DNA from 3 places in the Streptomyces sp. NPDC007945 genome. Region 2 is predicted to be linked to each of the others. Evidence: riboswitches for the same ligand, from Rfam matches in the RefSeq annotation. Region 2 holds a riboswitch; each other region holds the start of a gene.
The links. Region 2 has a riboswitch for thiamine pyrophosphate ahead of ACFZCF_RS05770 (thiamine ABC transporter substrate-binding protein). Riboswitches for the same ligand answer to the same signal wherever they lie in the genome.

Region 1 (6,811 bases), on a different contig from region 2:
GCGCCACGGCCGAGTCGGGGGCCCGCTCGGTGCCCGGCTCCGGGTCGGAGCCGATCACCGCGCCCTGGGCGACGGTCGTGCTGAAGGCCGAGGTGACCATGCCGGGGGCGAGGCCCTGCGCGGTGAGGATCCGCTTGGCCTCGTCGAGCGGCTTGTTCTTGAGGTTGGGGACCTTCACGGTCTCGGGTCCCCGGGAGACGGTGAGCGTGACGGCGGCGTGGCTGCGGACCCGCGCGCCGGGCGCCGGGTCGACGGCCATCACGGTGCCGCGCTCGTACGCGTCGCTGAAGGCGCGCTTCGTCGTGCCCGGCTCCAGGCCCGCGTCGGCGAGCCGGTCGCGCGCCGCCTGCTCGGTCTGGCCGAGGACGGCGGGGACGCGGGTGAACTGGCCGGAGTTGATGTACCAGACGCCGCCGCCGAGGCCCAGGGCGAGCAGCACGCCGAGGACGATCAGGAGCGGGCGGCGCGGCACCGGGCGGAGGGCGCGGCGGCGGGGCCCGGGCGGCGGGGGCTCGGGCGTGGTGAGGCGGCTGGTGTGCTGGACGGCGTGCGGGTCGGCGGTCGCCGGCGCGGGCACCGGGCGGGCGATCACGCTGGTGCGGTCCTCGCCGGTGTCCCGCTGCCCGGTCGTCGCGTGCGGCGGCAGCGCGTCCAGCTGTTCGTCGGTGAGCGCCGCCCGCGCCTCCCGGAGCAGGGCGAGCAGGGCCACGGCGTCGTGCGGCCGGACCTCGGGGTCGCGGGCGGTCGCGGCGGCGACCAGCTCGTCCAGTTCGAGCGGCAGTCCGGGGACGGCGGCGGACGGGGCCGGCACGTCGGTGTGGAGGTGCCGGTAGAGGACCTGGGCGGGGGTGTCGCCCGAGTGCGGCTTGCCGCCGGTCAGCATCTCGTACAGGACGACGCCGCAGGCGTACACGTCGGCCCGGGTGTCGGCGGTGCCGTGCTCGATCTGCTCGGGGGCGAGGTACGCGACGGTGCCGAGGACCGCGCCGGTGGTGGCGGTCGCCGAGCCGACGGAGCGGACGAGCCCGAAGTCGGCGACCTTGACCCGGCCGTCGTCCCCTATCAGCACGTTCTCCGGCTTCATGTCCCGGTGCACGAACCCGGCCCGGTGGGCGGCGCCCAGCGCGGCGAGGACCGGCTCCAGGATGTCCAGGGCGGCGCGGGGCTGGAGGGCGCCGCGCTCGCGCAGCACGTCCCGGAGGGTGCAGCCGGAGACGTACTCCATCGCCAGGTAGACGTACGCGCCCTCGGCGCCCTGGTCGAAGACGGAGACCACGTTCGGGTGCGCGAGGCGGGCGACGGACTTCGCCTCGCGGATGAAACGCTCGACGAAGGCCGCGTCGGCCGCCAGGGCGGGGTGCATCACCTTGAGCGCGAGGACGCGGTCGAGGCGGGTGTCGACGGCCCGGTAGACCGTGGCCATCCCGCCGACGGCGATGCGCGCGTCGACGCGGTAGCGGCCGTCGAGCAGCCGCCCGACGAGGGGGTCCTGAAGGGTCGTGTCCACGGCGTCGAGTCTACGAGCCGGTACGGGCCCGGCCCGCCCTCCGGGCCCCGACCGCAGCACGCTTGTGACGTACCCCGCTCGGGGCCGCTTCCGGCGGCGGGCTCAGAAGGCGGGACGCTCCGGGTCCAGCCGGGCCAGGCCCTCCGTCGGCGAGGACGCCTCCGCGAAGCGGCGGCGGGGGATGCGGCCCGCGCGGTGCGCGAGGCGGCCCGCCTCGACCGCGTGCCGCATCGCCGAGGCCATCAGGACCGGCTCCTGGGCCCGGGTCACCGCCGAGGCGAGCATCACCGCCGCGCACCCCAGCTCCATCGCGAGCGCCGCGTCCGAGGCGGTGCCCGCGCCGGCGTCGAGGATCACCGGCACCCCGGCCCGCTCCACGATCAGCTCGAAGTTGTGCGGGTTGCGGATGCCGAGGCCGGAGCCGATGGGGGAGCCCAGCGGCATGATCGCCGCGCAGCCCACGTCCTCCAGCTTCCGGGCCAGGACCGGGTCGTCGTTGGTGTAGGGGAGGACGGTGAAGCCGTCGTCCACCAGGGTCTCGGCGGCGTCGAGGAGCTCGACCCCGTCGGGGAGGAGGGTCCGCTCGTCGGCGACGACCTCCAGCTTGATCCAGTCCGTGCCGAGGGCCTCCCGGGCCAGCCGGGCCGTGAGGACGGCCTCGCCGGCCGTGTAGCAGCCGGCCGTGTTCGGCAGGACGCGGATGCCGAGCCGGTCCAGGACGGAGAGGACCGAGCCCTGCACCGTGGGGTCGAGGCGGCGCATGGCGACCGTGGTGAGCTCGGTGCCGCTCGCCACCAGGGACCGTTCGAGGACGTCCAGGCTGGGGGCGCCGCCGGTGCCCATGATGAGCCGGGAGGAGAACTCCGTGCCGCCGAGGGTGAACACGTCGTCGGACATCGCGCTCAGCCCCCCTGCACCGCGGTGAGGACCTCGACCCGGTCGCCGTCGGCGAGCAGCGTCGCCGCCCACTCGCCGCGCGGCACGACCGTCTCGTTGACGGCGGCGGCCACCCCGGACGGGGCGGTGGTGAGGCCGGTGACCAGGGCCTCCAGGGAGACGGGGGCGGCGAGCACGCGCGGCTCGCCGTTCACGGACACGTTCATGCGGGCTGCTCCTGACGTGCGGAGAGAGCGGTGGGGAAGCGGCGGGGCGAGAAGGGGCGCGCCTCGTCGGGCAGGACGCCGGTGGTGAGCACCTCCGCCATGACGTCGCCGGTGACGGGGGTGAGGAGGATCCCGTTGCGGTAGTGCCCGGTGGCCAGGTCGAGGCCGGGCAGGGCGGTCGGGCCGAGCATCGGGGCGTTGTCGGGGGAGCCGGGGCGCAGCCCGGCGAGGGTCTCGGTGAGCGGCAGCTCGGTGAGGCCCGGGACCAGCTCGTGGGCGTCGCGGAGCAGCTCGTACACCCCGCCGGCGGTGACCGTGGTGTCCCAGCCCAGCTCCTCGCTGGTGGCGCCGACGACCAGCTCGCCGTTCTCGCGCGGCACGAGGTAGACGTGGCTGCCGCGCACCACCGCCCGCACGGTGCGGGAGAGGAACGGGGCGTACGGGGCGGGGATCCGCAGCCGCAGGACCTGGCCCTTCACCGGGCGGACCGGCGGCAGGACCGACGGAGGCACGCCCGCGAGCCGGCCGCTGAGGCTGCCGGCGGCGAGGACGGTCCGGCCGGCGGAGAGCGCCGTGCCGTCGCGCAGCACGACTCCGGTCGCCCGGTCGCCCGCCACCGTGAGCCGCTCGGCGAGCGCCCGGTGGAAGACCACCCCGGCCCGCTCGCAGGCGGTGAGCAGCGCGGCGGCCAGCCGGCGCGGGTCGACCTGGTGGTCGCCGTCCACCCGGAGCCCGCCGCGCACGCCGGGCGCCAGCATGGGTTCGAGGCGCCGGCACTCCCGGCCGCTGAGCCACTCGGAGGCGAGTCCGCAGCGGGTCTGGAGGGCGTGCAGTTCGCGCAGGTGGGCGCGGTCGTCGGCGTCGAGGGCGACGGCGAGGGTGCCGCAGGCGCGGTAACCGACGTCGAGGCCGGTGGCCTCCTCCAGCTCGGCCGTGAAGGCCGGGTAGCGCGCGGCGGAGGCGAGGTTGAGCCCGAGGAGGGTCTCCTCGCCGTAGTGCAGTTCGGTGACGGCGGCGAGCATGCCGGCCGCGACCCGCGCGGCGCCGCCGCCGGGTTCGGGGTCGACGACCGCGACGGTCAGGCCGCGCAGGGCCGCCCGCCAGGCCGTGACGAGGCCGATGACGCCGCCGCCGACCACGAGGACGTCGGCGACCTGACGGTCTTCTGTTCCTACGGAAGGACGCATGGGCGTTCCCGCCCCTCCCTTCGCCGGCATGACCCGGATCAGGTTCGTACGGTCGGAGGCCGGTCAGCCTCCCTCTCAGCCCGGTGCGTCCGGGCTCCCGCGAGTGGTGTGTGCCCGCCACCCTAGCCTCCGCCGGCGGAGCTCCACAGGGGGCCTCCTGCCTGACGGGTCGTCAGATGCGTATGGTGGACGGGTGAGCGAGCAGAAGCAGACCCAGCGGCACGTGGTGATCGTCGGCGCCGGCATGGCGGGCGTGCAGACCGCCGTCGCCCTGCGCGAGCAGGGCTTCCGGGGCCCCGTCACCCTCATCGGCGCCGAACCCCACCAGCCCTACGACCGGCCCCCGCTCTCCAAGGCGGTCCTCCTCGGAAAGGCCGAGCACTCCGCTTTTGACATCGACTTCGCCTCCCTCGGCGTCGACCTCCGCCTCGGCGTCGCCGTCACCGGGCTGCGCCCCGCCGACCGGGCACTCGACACCGAGGCGGGTCCCGTCGCGTACGACGCCCTCGTCCTCGCCACCGGCGCCCACCCGCTCACCCTCCCCGGCGCCGAGGGCGTCCCCGGCGTCCACCTGCTGCGCACCCTCGACGACGCCGTCCGCCTCGGCCCCGTCCTGGCCGGCGGCGGCTCCGTCGTGGTGGTCGGCGCCGGCTGGATCGGCGCCGAGTTCGCCACCGCCGCCCGCGAGGCCGGCTGCGCCGTCACCGTCGTCGAGGCCGCACCCCTCCCGCTCGCCGGCGCCCTGCCCGACGAGGTCACCACCGCCATGGCCGGCTGGTACGCCGAGAGCGGCGCCGAACTCCTCACGCACGCGCGCGTGGCCGCCGTCCGCCCCGGCGCCGTCGTCCTCGCCGACGGCCGCGAACTCCCCGCCGACGCCGTCGTCGTCGGCATCGGCGCCCGCCCCGCCACCGACTGGCTCGCGGGCTCCGGCATCGCCCTCGACCCCAGCGGCGCCGTCACCGCCGACGAGCGGCTGCGCACCTCCCTGCCCGACGTGTACGCGGTCGGCGACTGCGCCTCCTTCCCCTCCGCCCGCTACGGGGAGCGGCTCCTCGTCCACCACTGGGACAACGCCCTCCAGGGCCCCCGCACGGTCGCCGCCGACCTCACCGGAGCCGACGCCGCCGCCCCGGAGCCGTACGACCCCGTCCCGTACTTCTGGTCCGAGCAGTTCGGCCGCTTCGTCCAGTACGCCGGCCACCACGCCGGCGCCGACACCCTCGTCCGGCGCGGGGACGCGTCCGGCGGCTCCTGGGCGGTGCTCTGGCTGCGCGCTGGGGTGCCGGTCGCCCTGCTCGCCGTCGGCCGCCCGCGCGACCTCGCCCAGGGGCGCAAGCTCATCGAGGCCGGCACCCCCGTCGACCCCGAGCGGGCCGCCGATCCCACCGTGCCGCTGAAGTCCGCCGTCCGGTGACAACCCGGACGGCGGCGGCCGGGGCGGGCCCGACTACCGACTGTCGGTCCCGGATGGCAGGCTTGTCCCGTGACCGAGATTGACGCAAACATCGATGCTCTCGTCCCCGCATGGCTCCACCTCCCCGACATCGCGGAGATGCTCGGCGTCCCGGTGACGCGGGTGCGGCAGCTGGTGAACGAGGGCCAGCTGATCGCCGTGCGCCGCGGCGAGAACAACGCGCTCCAGGTGCCCGCCGCCTTCATCCAGGACGACAAGGTCGTCAAGGGCCTCGCCGGCACCCTGACGCTCCTGCGGGACGACGGCTTCTCCGACGCGGAGATGCTGGAGTGGCTCTTCACCCCCGACCCGACCCTGCCCGGCACCCCCGCGCAGGCCCTCGGCGAGAATCGCGGTACGGAGGTGAAGCGCCGCGCCCAGGCGCTCGCCGTCTGACCCGCCGGAGACCGGGGCGCCGAGTCCGTGACTCCGGCGCCCGGGGCCCCGGCGTGGGAGCGCCGGGTCCGAGACACCCCGGAGCCCGGGACACCGGCCTCCGGACACCGAACCACCACCGCCGGTGCCGCGGCCCCCGCGCCGCGGCACCGGCACCACCCGACGGGGGGAACCACCATGCCCACGCCTCGTGAGCGGCTCGCCGACGCCCGGCTCTACCTGTGCACCGACGCCCGGAAGCGCCAGGGCGACCTGCCCGCCTTCCTCGACGCCGTGCTCTCCTCCGGCGTCGACATCGTGCAGCTCCGCGACAAGGGCATGGAGGCCGGCGAGGAGCTGGAGCACCTCGCCGTCCTCGCCGAGGCCTGCCGCCGCCACGGCAAGCTCCTCGCCGTGAACGACCGGGCCGACGTCGCCCACGCCATCGGCTCCGACGTCCTCCACCTCGGCCAGGGCGACCTGCCCGTCCCCGCCGCCCGCGCCATCCTCGGCGACGAGGTCCTGATCGGCCGCTCCTGCCACGCCGAGTCCGAGGTCGCCGCGGCCGCCGCCGAACCCGGCGTCGACTACTTCTGCACCGGCCCCTGCTGGCCCACCCCCACCAAGCCCGGGCGGTACGCCCCCGGCCTCGACCTGGTGCGGTACGCCGCGGGGCTCGCCCAGGACCGCCCCTGGTTCGCCATCGGCGGCATCGACGAGACCAACCTCGACCAGGTCCTCGACGCCGGCGCCCGGCGCATCGTCGTGGTCCGCGCGCTCACCGAGGCCGAGGACCCGGCCGCGGCCGCCGCCTCCCTCGCCAAGCGCGTCCGGGAGCGGGCCGACGCCTGACGCGGACGGCCCGCCGCGGCGGCCCCCGCACCGCTGTCCGAAAAGGTGTCCACTCCTCGGACGCGGGGTACGCGCCCCGCTGGACCCCGTCTAACCTGCCGGTATGGCCCTTGGAACCGCTTCCGTCCGTTCGGACCGCGCCCGTACGGTCCGCGAGATCCTCGCCGCCGGGACGTCGTACTCCTTCGAGTTCTACGCTCCCCGGACGGCCAAGGGCGAGCAGGTCCTCTGGAACGCCATGCGCCGCGTCGAGGCCGTCGGCCCCAGCTTCGTCTCCGTGACCTACGGCGCCGGCGGCTCCACCCGCGGCGGCACCGTCAAGGCCACCCAG
Region 2 (6,811 bases):
GCTCGCCGGACCCGGCCTCACCCACCTGAGCGGCCGGCTGCTGCAGACCGCCCGCCCCGGAGCCGTACGCCTGCTCGCCGGCCGGGTGCTCATGGACGAGGCCGGCCGCATCGGCCGCCCCCTCGGCGTCGTCTGCGCGGTCCTCTCCGGCACCCTCGCCGCCGCCACCCTGTACGAAGCCGGGAACGGCGGCACCGCCTTCGGACCGCTCACCGGCCTCGGCGCCGGCGTCGTCCTCACCTGCACCACGGCGACCCTGCTCACCGCCGCCGTGGAGTCCCGCCAGTGCCGGGCCCACACCACCGAGGCCCTCGCCCGGCTCGGCGCCCCGCCGTCCGTGCTGCGCACCGCCGCCCTGCTGCGGGCCGGCGCCCTGCTCGCCGTCTTCCTCCCGCTGACCTGGATCGTCGGCGAACTCGCCGCCCTGCCCCTGACGGCCTGACCTCCCGACCGGCCCCCGGCCCCGGCCCGGCCGGCGGCCGCGCAGGTCAGGAACCGTCCAGCACCACGACCTCCTCGGCCCCGAAGGTCACCGTCACCTCCGCGCCCACCTCCGGCACCTCCCGCAGCGGGAGTTCGGCCTCCAGCGGGGGGCCGTCGGCCGGGCGCAGGCCGACCGTGACGTGGTGGCCCCGGAAGGTCCGGGACTCGACCCGGCAGGCGAGGCCCTCGTCCGTGAGGAGCACGCCCGCCGGGCGGACCAGCAGCGTCCGCTCGCCCTGGGGGGAACCCTCCGGGACCGGGATCCGGCCCCACGGGGTGTCCGCGACGGCCCCGGACACCGTCGCCGGGACGACGTTCTCGAAACCGAGGAAGCGGGCGACGAACTCCGTGCCGGGACGCCGCCACACGTCCACCGGCGTGCCCGACCGGACGATCCGCCCGTCCCGCATGACCACCACCCGGTCCGCGAGCGCGAACGCCTCGCCCTGGTCGTGGGTGACGGCGAGGACCGTCGTGCCGAGCCGCCCGAAGAGCGCCCGCAGCTCCACCACGAGCCGCTCCCGCAGCCCCCTGTCGAGCTGCCCCAGCGGTTCGTCGAGCATCAGCAGCCGGGGCCTCGGCGCCAGCGCCCTCGCCAGCGCCACCCGCTGCTGCTCGCCGCCGGAGAGCGCCGCCACCGACCGCCGGCCGGCGCCCGGCAGCCCGACGAGGTCGAGCAGCTCCTCGACCCGCGCCGTCCGCTCCTCCTTCGGCACTCCGTGCATCCGGAGCCCGAACGCCACGTTCCCCGCGACGTCCCGCTGCGGGAAGAGCTGGTGGTCCTGGAACATCAGGCCCACCCCCCGCCGGTGCGTCGGCACCCCCGCCTGGTCCGCGCCGCCCAGCAGCACCCGGCCCCCGTCCAGCGCCCGGAGCCCGGCGACGGCCCGCAGCAGCGTCGACTTGCCGGACCCGCTCGGCCCGAGGACGCACACGATCTCGTGGTCGGCGACCTCCAGGTCCACCGCGTCGAGGACCGCCCGGGCCCCGAACCGTACCGTCGCTCCGTCAAGGGTCAGCATCAGAACTCCCCGGTGGTCCGGTCGGTCCGCAGCCGTTCGAGCAGCAGCAGGGAGACCGCGCACACCACCATCAGAATCGTCGACAGGGCCATCGCCTGCCCGTAGTTGAGCTCGCCCGGCCGGCCCAGCAGCCGCGCCACCGCGACCGGCAGCGTCGGGTTGTCGGGCCGCGCGATGAAGACGGTCGCCCCGAACTCGCCGAGCGACACGGCGAAGGCGAACCCGGCCGCGATCAGCAGCGCCCGCCGCACCAGCGGCAGGTCCACCTCCCGCCAGGCCCGCCACGGCGAGGCCCCGAGCACCGCCGCCGCCTCCCGCAGCCGCTGGTCCACCGCCCGCAGCACCGGCAGCATCGTGCGGACCACGAACGGCACGCCGACCAGCGCCTGTGCGAGCGGGACGAGGATCCAGCCGGCCCGCAGGTCGAACGGCGGCTCGTCCAGCGTGATGAGGAACCCGAAGCCGACGGTCACCGCCGACACCCCGAGCGGCAGCATCAGCAGCGCGTCGAAGCCCCGCACGAGCCGTCCCGCCCGCCTCGTGAGCGCCGCCGCCGCGAGCCCGCCGATCACCACCGCGATCGCGGTGGCCGCGACGGCGTACCGCAGCGAGTTCCCGACCGCCTCCAGCGGCGGCACCAGGAACGTCCCGGCCTCGTCGAGCGAGCCGAGCGCCCGGTAGTAGCGGAGCCCGTACCCCTCCGGCGTCGCGAAGGAACGCTCCACCAGCACCCCGAGCGGCAGCAGGATCAGCACCGCCACCGAGGCCAGCACCCCGCCGAGCAGCGCCCACTGCCCCACGCCGCGCGGCCGGCGCGCGGTCGTCTCCGGGGACACCAGCCGCAGCGCGGTCTCCCGGCGCCGCACCGTCCGGGCGTGCACGGCGAGGATCACGCCGACCGCCACGAACTGCACGAGCGTCAGCACGGCCGCCGTCCGCAGGTCCAGCAGCCGGGCCGTCTGCCGGTAGATCTCCGCCTCCAGCGTCGTGTACGCGTCCCCGCCGAGGATCTGCACGACGCCGAAGGACGTGAACGTGAAGAGGAAGACCATGAGGGCGGCCGCCGACACCGCCGGCACCAGCGCCGGCAGCGTCACCGACCGCCACGCCGTCCACCGGGACGCGCCGAGCACCCGGGCCGCCTCCTCCTGGCGCGGGTCGAGCTGGGCCCACAGCCCGCCGACGGTCCGGACGACGACCGCGTAGTTGAAGAAGACGTGGGCGAGGAGGATCGCCCACACCGTGGTGTCGAGCCGCAGCCCCCACAGCACGTCGGTGAACCCGCCCCGGCCCACCAGGGCCAGGAACGCCGTGCCGACGAGGACCGTGGGCAGCACGAACGGCACGGTGACGACGGCCCGCAGCACGCCCTTCCCGGGGAAGTCGAAGCGGGCGAAGACGTACGCGCCCGGCAGCGCCACGAGCAGCGTGAGCCCGGTGGAGGCGGCCGCCTGCCAGACGGTGAAGCCCAGCACGTCGAGGATGTCCGAGCGGCCCAGGGTCGCCCCGATCGCCCCGAGGTCCCAGGCGCCGTCGGGCCGCAGCCCGCGCTCGACGATCGACACGACGGGCCAGGCGAAGAAGACCGCGAAGAACGCGACGGGCAGGGCCATCAGCCCCAGCCGCGCCGCGCTCCCCCTCGGGTCGCGGCTCACTTGCGGACGAGCGACGACCACTGCCGGATCCACGCCTCGCGCTGCGCGGCGATCTTCTCCGGCGCCACCGTCTCCGGCTTCTCGATCACCACGCCGTGCTTCGTGAACAGCTCCGGCAGGGCCGCGTCCTTCGCGACCGGGTTCACGAACATCTGGAGCGGCATGTCGTCCTGGAACCTCTTCGAGATCAGGAAGTCGATCAGCGCCTTGCCGCCCTCGGGGTTCTTCGCCCCGTCCAGCAGGCCGGCGAACTCGATCTGCCGGAAGCAGGTGCCGGTGGACACCCCGGTGGGCGCCTCCTTCGGCTGCGGCTCGGCGTACAGCACCTCGACGGGCGGGCTGGAGGCGTAGGAGACGACCAGCGGACGGTCGCCCTTGGCCTCCTTGCCGCCGGCCGAGCCGGAGAACTCCTGGTTGTAGGCGAGCTCCCAGCTGTCGACGGTCTTCACGCCGTTCGCCTTCAGCTTCGACCAGTACTCCTGCCAGCCGGAGTCGCCGTACTTCGCGACCGTGCCGAGGAGGAAGCCGAGGCCCGGGGACGAACGCTCCGGGTTCTCGACCACGAGCAGGTCCTTGTACTCCGGCTTCACCAGGTCGTCGAAGGACTGCGGCGGCGCCAGCTTCTTGTCCGCGAAGTACTTCTTGTCGTAGTTCACGCAGATGTCGCCGGTGTCGATCGGCGTGACCCGCTTGTCGAGCTTGAAGGTGTCCGGGATCCGTTCGGCGCCCTTCGCCTCGTACGGCACGAAGATGCCGTTGTCGACGGCGCGGGACAGCAGGGTGTTGTCGACGCCGAAGAAGACGTCGCCCTGCGGGGAGCCCTTGGTGAGGATCTCCTTGTTGACGGCCTCGCCCGCGTCACCGGCCTTCAGCACCTTCACGGTGAAGCCGGACCGCTTCGTGAACTCGGCCAGCACCTCCTTGGAGGCGTTGAAGGAGTCGTGGCTGACGAGCGTCACGGTCTTCGGCGCGGGCTCCCCGCTCTTCCCCGCGGCGTCGCGGGCGGACTCGGTGGAGCAGGCGGCCAGGCCCGTGACGCCGAGCGCCGCGGCCAGCGCCGCGACGGCGGCCTTCTTGGTGTGCATGTGTGGTCCTCCTGGGTGGGACCAGGAAGAGACGCGGCCCTGCCCGCGACCGGGGACCGGACGCGGGCAGGGCGCAACAGCTCGAGGTACGACCGAACTTCCTACCCAGAATGACCTGGGCGAGGTTCAGAGGGTCTGCGGTCTACGGTTACCGCACTCTCAGCGCTGTGGCGCTCCCCTGTCGGAATATGCAGGTGTGTTCGAGCACAGGGTACAAGGTCAGCGCTCGGACGCGGCGAGCTGTCCACAGGCGCCGTCGATCTCCTGGCCACGGGTGTCCCGGACGGTCACCGGCACGCCGTGCCGGGCGATGGCCTCGACGAAGGCCTTCTCGTCCTCCGGCCGGGAGGCGGTCCACTTCGAGCCCGGCGTCGGGTTCAGCGGGATCAGGTTGACGTGCACCCGCTTGCCCTTGAGCAGCTTGCCCAGCAGGTCACCGCGCCACGCCTGGTCGTTGATGTCCCGGATGAGGGCGTACTCGATGGAGACCCGGCGGCCGGACTTCTCGGCGTACTCCCACGCCGCGTCCAGTACCTCCCGCACCTTCCAGCGGGTGTTCACCGGCACCAGCGTGTCCCGCAGCTCGTCGTCGGGGGCGTGCAGCGAGACCGCGAGGCGGCACTTGAAGCCCTCGTCGGCGAAGCGCAGCATGGCCGGCACCAGGCCCACGGTCGACACGGTGATGCCGCGCTGCGACAGGCCGAGGCCGTCGGGCTCGGGGTCGGTCAGCCGGCGGATCGCGCCGACGACCCGCTTGTAGTTGGCGAGCGGCTCGCCCATTCCCATGAAGACGATGTTCGACAGTCGCGCGGGACCGCCGGGCACCTCGCCGTCGCGCAGCGCGCGCATGCCGTCGACGATCTGGTGCACGATCTCGGCGGTCGACAGGTTCCGGTCGAGACCGGCCTGCCCGGTCGCGCAGAACGGGCAGTTCATGCCGCAGCCGGCCTGCGAGGAGATGCACATCGTCACCCGGTCCGGGTAGCGCATCAGCACCGACTCCACGAGCGTGCCGTCGTGCAGCCGCCACAGGGTCTTGCGGGTGGTGTCGTCGTCGCACGAGATGTGCCGCACCACCGACATCAGGTCGGGCAGCAGCTCCCCGGCCAGCTTCTCCCGCGAGGCGGCCGGGATGTCGGTCCACTCGGCGGGGTCGTGCGCGTACCGCGCGAAGTAGTGCGTCGACAGCTGCTTGGCGCGGAAGGGCTTCTCGCCGATCGCGGCGACGGCCTCCTTCCGCTCGGCGGGCGTGAGGTCGGCGAGGTGCCGCGGCGGCTTCTTGGCTCCGCGCGGGGCGACGAATGTGAGTTCTCCGGGCAGCGGACGGGCCACGACGGCGTCTCTCCTCAAACAGGAACGAGGTCGGACGTCCCGCGTCGGCGGGGAGTGCGGCAGGGCGATGCCGGGCGACCTCACTGGACCGTCCCCGCGGTGGCGAGGACGACGAAGGGCCCGGACCACAGGTCCGAGCCCTTCCAGAGTACCCGCTGTCCGTCAACCCGTTCCGACGAAGAGCGCGAGCAGCAACCACACCACCGGCGCCGTCGGCAGCAGCGAGTCCAGCCGGTCCATGCTGTGTCCACGTGCGGCTCCGCCGCGAGGCGCCGTGCCCGGGCGGCAGACCCTGACGAACAGGACCCACCACCCGACCGGTCAACCCGTCCCGACGAACAACGCCAGCAGCAGCCACACCACCGGCGCCGTCGGCAGCAGCGAGTCCAGCCGGTCCATGATGCCGCCGTGCCCGGGGAGCAGCGTCCCCATGTCCTTGATGCCGAGGTCCCGCTTGATCATCGACTCGCCGAGGTCGCCGAGCGTCGCGCTCGCCGCGACCGCGAGGCCGAGGAGCAGGCCCTGCCACCAGGTGCCGTCGTCGATGAGGAACTGCATGCACAGCGCGCCGGCCGCCATCGCGAAGGCCACCGCGCCGAAGAGTCCCTCGCGGGTCTTGCCGGGGCTGATCCGCGGCGCCAGCTTGTGCTTGCCGAAGCGCCAGCCCACCGCGTACGCCCCGGTGTCGCTGACCACGGTGAGCAGCAGGAAGGTCAGTACCCGCCACGGTCCGTCGTCGGCGGTCAGCAGCATCGCCACGAAGGTCGCCAGGAACGGCACGTAGAACGCGGCGAAGACGCCCGCCGTGACGTCCTTCAGGTACCCCTCGGGGGGTTCCGTCATCCGCCAGACGAGCACCGCGAGCGCCGTGAGGGCCATCGCGACCCAGGCGCCCTCGGGGCCCCGCACGTACCCGGCGACGACCATCGCGGCGCCGCCGACCGCGAGCGGCACCAGCGGCGCCTTGATCGCCTTGCGCTCCTGGAGCCGCGAGGTCAGCTCCCAGAGCCCCACGACCACGGCCACCGCGATGACGCCCACGAAGGCCGGCTTCCAGATGAACAGCGAGGCGATGATGACCGCCCCGAGACCGACGCCGACCCCTATGGCCGCGCCCAGGTCCCGGCCCGCGCTCTTCTTCTGCCGGGGCCCGGGGGCCGCCGACGGCGGAGGAGGCGGGACGGGGCTGGGCATGGGCTCCTGCGGGTGCTCGTGCGGGGTCTCGTCACGGAAC
Region 3 (6,811 bases), on a different contig from region 2:
CGCCCACCGAGCGCGACCTCCCGGTCATCCAGCGCGGCGACACGCTCCAGGTCCCCGTCGCCCCGGCCGCCGCTCCCGCGCCCGCGCCCACCGGCGACGGCCCCGGGCCGCTCTACGTCGTCGGCGACGTCCACGGCTACCTCGACGAACTCCTCGCCGCCCTCCGCGCCCAGGGCCTCGTCGACGAGAACGGCGGCTGGGCCGCGGGCAACGCCCGGCTCTGGTTCCTCGGCGACTTCACCGACCGCGGACCCGACGGCATCGGCGTCATCGACCTCGTCATGCGGCTCTCCGCCGAGGCCGCCGCCGCCGGCGGCTACTGCAAGGCGCTCATGGGCAACCACGAGCTGCTCCTCATCGGCGCCAAGCGCTTCGGCGACACCCCCGTCAACTCCGGGGCCGGCACCGCCACCTTCCAGGCCGCCTGGCTGCTCAACGGCGGACAGAAGCACGACATGGACCGCCTCCAGGACGTCCACCTCCAGTGGATGTCCCGGCTCGACGCCGTCGTCCGCGAGGACGACCACCTCCTGCTGCACTCGGACACCACCGCGTACCTCGACTATGGCGGGACGATCGAGGACGTCAACGACACCGTCCACGAGATCCTCACGCGCAACGACGCCGACGAGGTCTGGGACCTCTTCCGGAAGTTCACCAAGCGCTTCGCCTTCCGCGACGACGGCGGCCCGCAGGCCGTCCAGGAGCTGCTCGGCACCTACGGCGGTTCCCGGGTCGTGCACGGCCACAGCCCGATCCCGTACCTTCTCGGCCAGGTCGGCACGGAGGACGGCGAGGAGGACTCCCGCCCGGTCGTCGACGGCCCGCACGTCTACGCCGACGGCCTCGCCATCGCCATGGACGGCGGCGTCACCATGGCCGGAAAGCTGCTGGTGGTCCAGCTCCCGCTGGCGGACTGACCCGCGCTCCGGGCATCCGGAGGGGGCGAATTCCGGAAACCCCCTGTCAGTGCGCACGGTCACGGCCCTACCATCGGTCTCCCCAGTTAGGCAGGCTCTCCTCCGCTTCCGCCCGGACCGCCGTTCTCCACGGCCGGTCCCGGCCCGTCGAGCATCGGGGGATGCACATGAACGTGGCTCCGCACCTGCTGACCGAGGACCGTGCCGAGTACGAGCGGGTCCTCGACGACGCACTGCGCACCGCTCCGGAACGGCCGGAACTCGTCGGCGCGGGCACCCGGCTGACCGCCGGTCAGCTCCGCGCGATGGCGCTGAACGCGACAGCGCTCATCACCGCCGCGGCGGCGAGCGAGTACGAGCACTTCACCCAGGTCCGCGAAGCGGGTCGGGCCGCCTCCAACGTGCCCCGGAGCCCCGCCCCCGACGAGTCCCCGGGGGCCGTCGCGGTCCTCACGGTTCTCGTCCCGGTCCTCGCCGGCACCGCCGCCGCGATCTTCCTGCTGGTCGGCGCCGTGGTCCACTGGCTCGCCCCGGACGCCGCCCTCGGCACCACGCTGCTCACCGCAGGACTGGTCTTCGGCGCCCTCGCCGCCGCCGGGCTGCTCTGCGCGGGCGCCGGACTCCTCCTGACCGCGCTCCGCAACAGCCCGGCCGAGACCGGCGCCCCCGACGACGAACTCGCCCGGGCCCGCGCCGCCTGGCGCCACGCCCTCCTGGAGCGCGGCGTCATCCCCTTCCTCCAGGCCGCCCTCGCGGCCACGGCGGCCGACCCCGACCGGGACCCGGCACCACCGCCCGCCTGACGCGCTCCGGCCCGCGATCCCCCCGTGGACCGCGGGCCGGGGCGGGTCCGGTACCGGCGACCGCTACTCCGCCATCGGCAGGTAGACGCGGTTGCCGGAGGCGGCGAACTCCGCCGACTTCTCGGCCATGCCGGCCTCGATCTCCTCCTTCTTCAGGTCCCCGCCGTGCTCGCGGCGGATGTCCTGGGAGATCTTCATCGAGCAGAACTTCGGACCGCACATCGAGCAGAAGTGGGCGGTCTTCGCGGGCTCCGCCGGCAGCGTCTCGTCGTGGAACTCACGGGCGGTGTCGGGGTCGAGGGCCAGGTTGAACTGGTCCTCCCAGCGGAACTCGAAGCGGGCGTCGGAGAGCGCGTCGTCCCACTCCTGCGCGCCCGGGTGCCCCTTGGCCAGGTCCGCCGCGTGCGCCGCGATCTTGTACGTGATGACACCGGTCTTCACGTCGTCGCGGTTCGGCAGGCCCAGGTGCTCCTTGGGCGTGACGTAGCAGAGCATCGCGGTGCCCCACCAGGCGATCATGGCCGCGCCGATGCCCGAGGTGATGTGGTCGTAGGCGGGCGCGACGTCCGTGGTCAGCGGGCCGAGCGTGTAGAACGGCGCCTCCTCGCAGATCTCCTGCTGAAGGTCGATGTTCTCCTTGATCTTGTGCATCGGGACGTGGCCCGGGCCCTCGATCATCGTCTGCACGTGGTGCCGCTTGGCGATCGTGTTCAGCTCGCCGAGCGTCCGCAGCTCCGCGAACTGGGCGTCGTCGTTGGCGTCCGCGATCGAGCCGGGGCGCAGCCCGTCACCGAGCGAGTAGGTGACGTCGTACGCCGCGAGGATCTCGCAGAGCTCCTCGAAGTGCGTGTAGAGGAAGTTCTCCTTGTGGTGCGCGAGGCACCAGGCGGCCATGATCGAACCGCCGCGCGAGACGATGCCGGTCTTGCGGCGCGCGGTGAGCGGCACGTACGGCAGGAGTACGCCGGCGTGCACGGTCATGTAGTCCACGCCCTGCTCGGCCTGCTCGATGACCGTGTCCTTGTAGATCTCCCAGGTCAGCTCCTCGGCCTTGCCGTCGACCTTCTCCAGGGCCTGGTAGAGCGGCACGGTGCCGATCGGCACGGGGGAGTTGCGCAGCACCCACTCGCGGGTGGTGTGGATGTTGCGGCCGGTGGACAGGTCCATGACCGTGTCGGCGCCCCAGCGGGTCGCCCAGGTCATCTTCTCGACCTCCTCCTCGATGGAGGAGGTGACGGCCGAGTTGCCGATGTTGGCGTTGACCTTCACCAGGAACCGCTTGCCGATGATCATCGGCTCGATCTCCGGGTGGTTGACGTTGGCCGGCAGCACGGCGCGGCCCGCCGCGATCTCCTCGCGGACGACCTCGGGCGAGACGTTCTCCCGGATCGCCACGTACTCCATCTCCGGGGTGATCTCGCCCCGGCGGGCGTACGCGAGCTGGGTCACGGCCTGCCCGTCGCGGCCCCGGCGGGGCAGCCTCGGACGGCCGGGGAAGACGGCGTCGAGGTTCTTGAGCCCGCCGCCGCGCGGCGAGGTGTGCTTGATGCCGTCGTCCTCGGGGCGGACCGGACGGCCCGCGTACTCCTCCGTGTCGCCGCGCGCGATGATCCAGTTCTCGCGGAGCGGGAGGAGGCCCCGGCGCACGTCGGTGTCGACGGCCGGGTCGGTGTACGGACCGGACGTGTCGTAGAGCGTCACGTCCTTGCCGTTGGTGAGGTGCACCCGGCGGACCGGCACCCGGAGGTCGGGGCGGGAGCCCTCGACGTATCCCTTGTGCCAGCCCGGCGTGCGCTCGTCCTGGCTGGAGGCAGGCGTGCGTGCATCCTGAAGGGTCATGTGACCGAATCTCCCTACGCCGGCATTACCCGGTAACAGGTTCGGCGGTCGGCGCAGCCTCCTCCCGTACGTGTGCGTACGGTGATCAGCGCCCTCTCAGCCCGGTGCTCCGAGCTCCCGCGTGTGCAAAGGTGTCACGAGGCTAGCGCCCTCCCGGGCGTGCTGAACAGTGGGCCCCCGCCGTTCTTGCGATGATCGGGCGGTGACTTCCCCCCAGCAGTCCCCCGATCCGCACGGCCACGAGCACGGGCATGGTTTCGGCCAGCACGGTCCTGACCACGGTTCCGGCCACGGGCACAGCCACAGCCACGGACCCGCCGCGCCCGTCTCGCGCCATCTGCGAAGAGTCATCGCGGCGGTCCTCATCCCCTTCGCCACCGCCGTCGTCGTCGGCCTCGCGGTGCTGTGGCCCGGCGGTACGCCGGCGCACGAGCGGACCGGCGTCGGCTTCGACCGGCAGACCGAGCAGGGCAAGGTCGTGGCGGTCGAGCGGGTGGACTGCAAGGACGTGAACGCGGCACAGGTGCCGCCCACCGGCGACACCTCCACGCCGCAGGGCCGCGAGGCGGTCAACGCGCAGCAGGGGCAGTGCGAGAAGGCGACGATCGAGGTCACCAGCGGCCCGGACCAGGGGCGGCGGTTCACCGAGATCGTGCAGCCGGACGCCCCGCGCCAACTGGACGAGGGCCAGGGCGTGGTGGTCGCCTACGCCCCCGACGCCCCGAAGGACCTCCAGTACTCGGTGACGGACGTGAACCGGAAGGTGCCGATGGCGGTCCTCGCGGGCATCTTCGCGCTCGCGGTCGTGCTCGTCGGCCGGATGCGGGGCGTGATGGCGCTGATCGCCCTCGCGGTGAGCTTCCTGGTGCTCACCCTCTTCATCCTGCCCGCGATCCTGGAGGGGTCGAACCCGCTGATCGTGGCGGTGGTCGGGTCGAGCGCGATCATGCTGCTCGCGCTCTACATGTGCCACGGCCTGTCGGCCCGGACCTCGGTCGCGGTCCTGGGCACGCTGATCTCCCTGCTGCTGATCGGCCTGCTCGGCTCCTTCTTCATCGGCTGGGCCTCGCTCAGCGGCAACACCGACGACTACACCGGGCTGATCCACGGTCTCTACCCGGAGATCGACATGTCCGGCCTGCTGCTGGCCGGGGTGATCATCGGTTCGCTCGGTGTCCTGGACGACGTCACCGTGACCCAGACCTCGGCCGTCTGGGAGCTGCACCAGGCCGATCCCGGCATGGGTCCGCGCGCCCTGTACCGGGCCGGGATCCGGATCGGCCGCGACCACATCGCCTCGGTGGTCAACACGCTGGTCCTGGCCTACGCCGGTGCCGCGCTCCCGCTGCTCCTGCTCTTCACCATCGCGCAGAGCAGCATGGGGACGGTGGCCAACAGCGAGCTGGTGGCGGAGGAGATCGTCCGGACGCTGGTCGGCTCGATCGGTCTGGTCGCCTCGGTTCCGGTCACGACGGCACTCGCGGCGCTCGTGGTCTCGGCCGACCGTCCCTCGGCGGCGGAGGCGGGTGGCCGGGCCGCGGGTGGCGGCGGACGGCGGCGCCGCGCGAAGTGACGCGCGCGCGGCGGCCGTACGCGCGGACCGCGTCGGCGGCCGTACGGAGCGGGGCGCCCGCGGCGGTCGTACGGGAGGGGCCCCGGCGCCGGCGGTACGGGAGGGGTGCCGACGTCGGGCGTACGGGTCGGGCCGGCGTCAGGCGGGGCCGGCGCTCTCCTCGGCGAGGATCTTGCCGAGCGCGGCCTCCAGGCTGTCCTCGAAGTCGCCCAGCGCCTGTTCCTGACCGAGCGGCACCAGCTTGTCCGTGCGGTCGAGGAAGGCGACCAGCGGCGGGGCGCTGGCGCGGAAGAGGGCGCGGTCGCCGCCCACCTGGAGCCGGATGGAGACGTCCGACAGGCCCTCGGGTTCGGTCGGGGCGATGTGGACGTCGCCGTCGCCGCTCGGGCGGTTGATCCCGTCGAGCAGCAGCTCTCTGCCGAAGGCCCAGGTCACAGGCGCGTCACCGGGGAGGTGGAAGGTCATCCGCACCGCGTAGGGATCCCGGGTCTCGTATCGCAGTTCGACTGGGATCTTGAAGGAGAGCTCCTCGGAGACGAGGAAGCTCATCAGGACCTCGGCCTGAACCGACTCTCGCATCATGTACCCCGCAGTAGATGGAGCAGTTGTGTAAACACAGCTGCTGAAAGCTGTGACCGAAACGGCCAGGAATGATCCCCCGTGGCCCTCTTGACGCAATCGTGCTGTACGCGCTAGCGGATCACAAGGAGTGATTTTTCAGATACTGATAGAGAGGGCGAAGGAACTGAAGAGCTTCCCGATCTCTTTCTGTAGCCGCTCGACTGCTGGGAGCAACCGTTCTTCCTGGTGAAGAGGGAGAGAAATGGCCAGAGTGGCCGCCGTGTCCCCCACCGTGAGGGGGATTGCGGCGCAAACCGTGCCGAGCGCATATTCCTGCCGCTCCACCAGGGGCTCCATTCGCCCCAAACCGCCCAAACGATCCAAAAGTATCCGCTGGTTACGCACCGTGTGCGGAGTGATGGCTTCCACCGGGTGTCGGTCGAGGTGGTCTTGACGAGATTTCAGATCGAGTTGACTGAGCAGACACTGGCCGATCGCGTGGGCGTGTCCGGTCTCCCGGAAGCCGGCCCATTCCTCCACGGCGGGGGAGTCGGGAGTGTCCGCCACGGAGACCAGTTCGATCTCGCCGTCGCGGTAGAGCGCGAAATAGACGGGTACACCGATCTCGTCCCGCCAGCGGGCAAGGAGGTCCTCGATCTTGATGCGACGATTCTGCACCGCGCCGTCGCGGGCCAGCCGGGCGGCTGCCTCGCCGAGACGGAACACACCCTTCTCGCGGAGCAGATAGCCCTCGTGCGTCAGGGTGCGGAGAAGGTGGTACGTCGTGGGCAGCGGGAGGTTGGTCTCCCGGGCGAGTTGCTTGGCGGGGGCACCGTCCGCATGGGAGGCCACGGCCTCCAGAAGTCTCAGCGCCCGCTGCACCGAGCCGATCAGGGTCGGCGCAGCTGTCTGCGTGGCCATGGCCAAAGGTCACCCCCAGGCGTGACAACGGATGCGCTGCATCCGTTCGCGGGGGCCGCCCCCGCGCACCCGCCGGGCCTGGGACGCCTATGGGGCCCGATGCACGGGCCCCTCAGGGACGAGCGGGAAGCCGCTGGTCTGCCGGAGATCTACGACCGTAGTCCCCGACTCGGCGGAGATCTGCCACTCTAGTG

Region 1: it holds a riboswitch for thiamine pyrophosphate, as region 2 does, so the genes downstream of both, thiO (glycine oxidase ThiO) here and ACFZCF_RS05770 (thiamine ABC transporter substrate-binding protein) in region 2, are expected to answer to the same signal.
Region 3: it holds a riboswitch for thiamine pyrophosphate, as region 2 does, so the genes downstream of both, thiC (phosphomethylpyrimidine synthase ThiC) here and ACFZCF_RS05770 (thiamine ABC transporter substrate-binding protein) in region 2, are expected to answer to the same signal.

Annotation. Positions count from the first base shown of each region.
Region 1 covers NZ_JBIBJV010000001.1:310,662-317,472, reverse strand. Annotated here, with positions in the region: gene pknB (Stk1 family PASTA domain-containing Ser/Thr kinase) at 1-1,507, opposite strand, end outside; gene ACFZCF_RS01445 (thiazole synthase) at 1,610-2,404, opposite strand; gene thiS (sulfur carrier protein ThiS) at 2,410-2,610, opposite strand; gene thiO (glycine oxidase ThiO) at 2,607-3,797, opposite strand; TPP riboswitch at 3,795-3,908, opposite strand; gene ACFZCF_RS01430 (NAD(P)/FAD-dependent oxidoreductase) at 3,991-5,214, shown strand; gene ACFZCF_RS01425 (Rv2175c family DNA-binding protein) at 5,284-5,649, shown strand; gene thiE (thiamine phosphate synthase) at 5,827-6,480, shown strand; gene metF (methylenetetrahydrofolate reductase [NAD(P)H]) at 6,584-6,811, shown strand, end outside.
Region 2 covers NZ_JBIBJV010000002.1:99,987-106,797, forward strand. Annotated here, with positions in the region: gene ACFZCF_RS05755 (hypothetical protein) at 1-442, shown strand, start outside; gene ACFZCF_RS05760 (ATP-binding cassette domain-containing protein) at 489-1,505, opposite strand; gene ACFZCF_RS05765 (ABC transporter permease subunit) at 1,505-3,118, opposite strand; gene ACFZCF_RS05770 (thiamine ABC transporter substrate-binding protein) at 3,157-4,245, opposite strand; TPP riboswitch at 4,326-4,435, opposite strand; gene rlmN (23S rRNA (adenine(2503)-C(2))-methyltransferase RlmN) at 4,465-5,577, opposite strand; gene ACFZCF_RS05780 (phosphatidate cytidylyltransferase) at 5,899-6,811, opposite strand, start outside.
Region 3 covers NZ_JBIBJV010000003.1:201,265-208,075, forward strand. Annotated here, with positions in the region: gene ACFZCF_RS11660 (metallophosphoesterase) at 1-920, shown strand, start outside; gene ACFZCF_RS11665 (hypothetical protein) at 1,082-1,723, shown strand; gene thiC (phosphomethylpyrimidine synthase ThiC) at 1,787-3,562, opposite strand; TPP riboswitch at 3,557-3,693, opposite strand; gene ACFZCF_RS11675 (YibE/F family protein) at 3,765-5,135, shown strand; gene ACFZCF_RS11680 (SsgA family sporulation/cell division regulator) at 5,274-5,714, opposite strand; gene ACFZCF_RS11685 (helix-turn-helix domain-containing protein) at 5,853-6,617, opposite strand.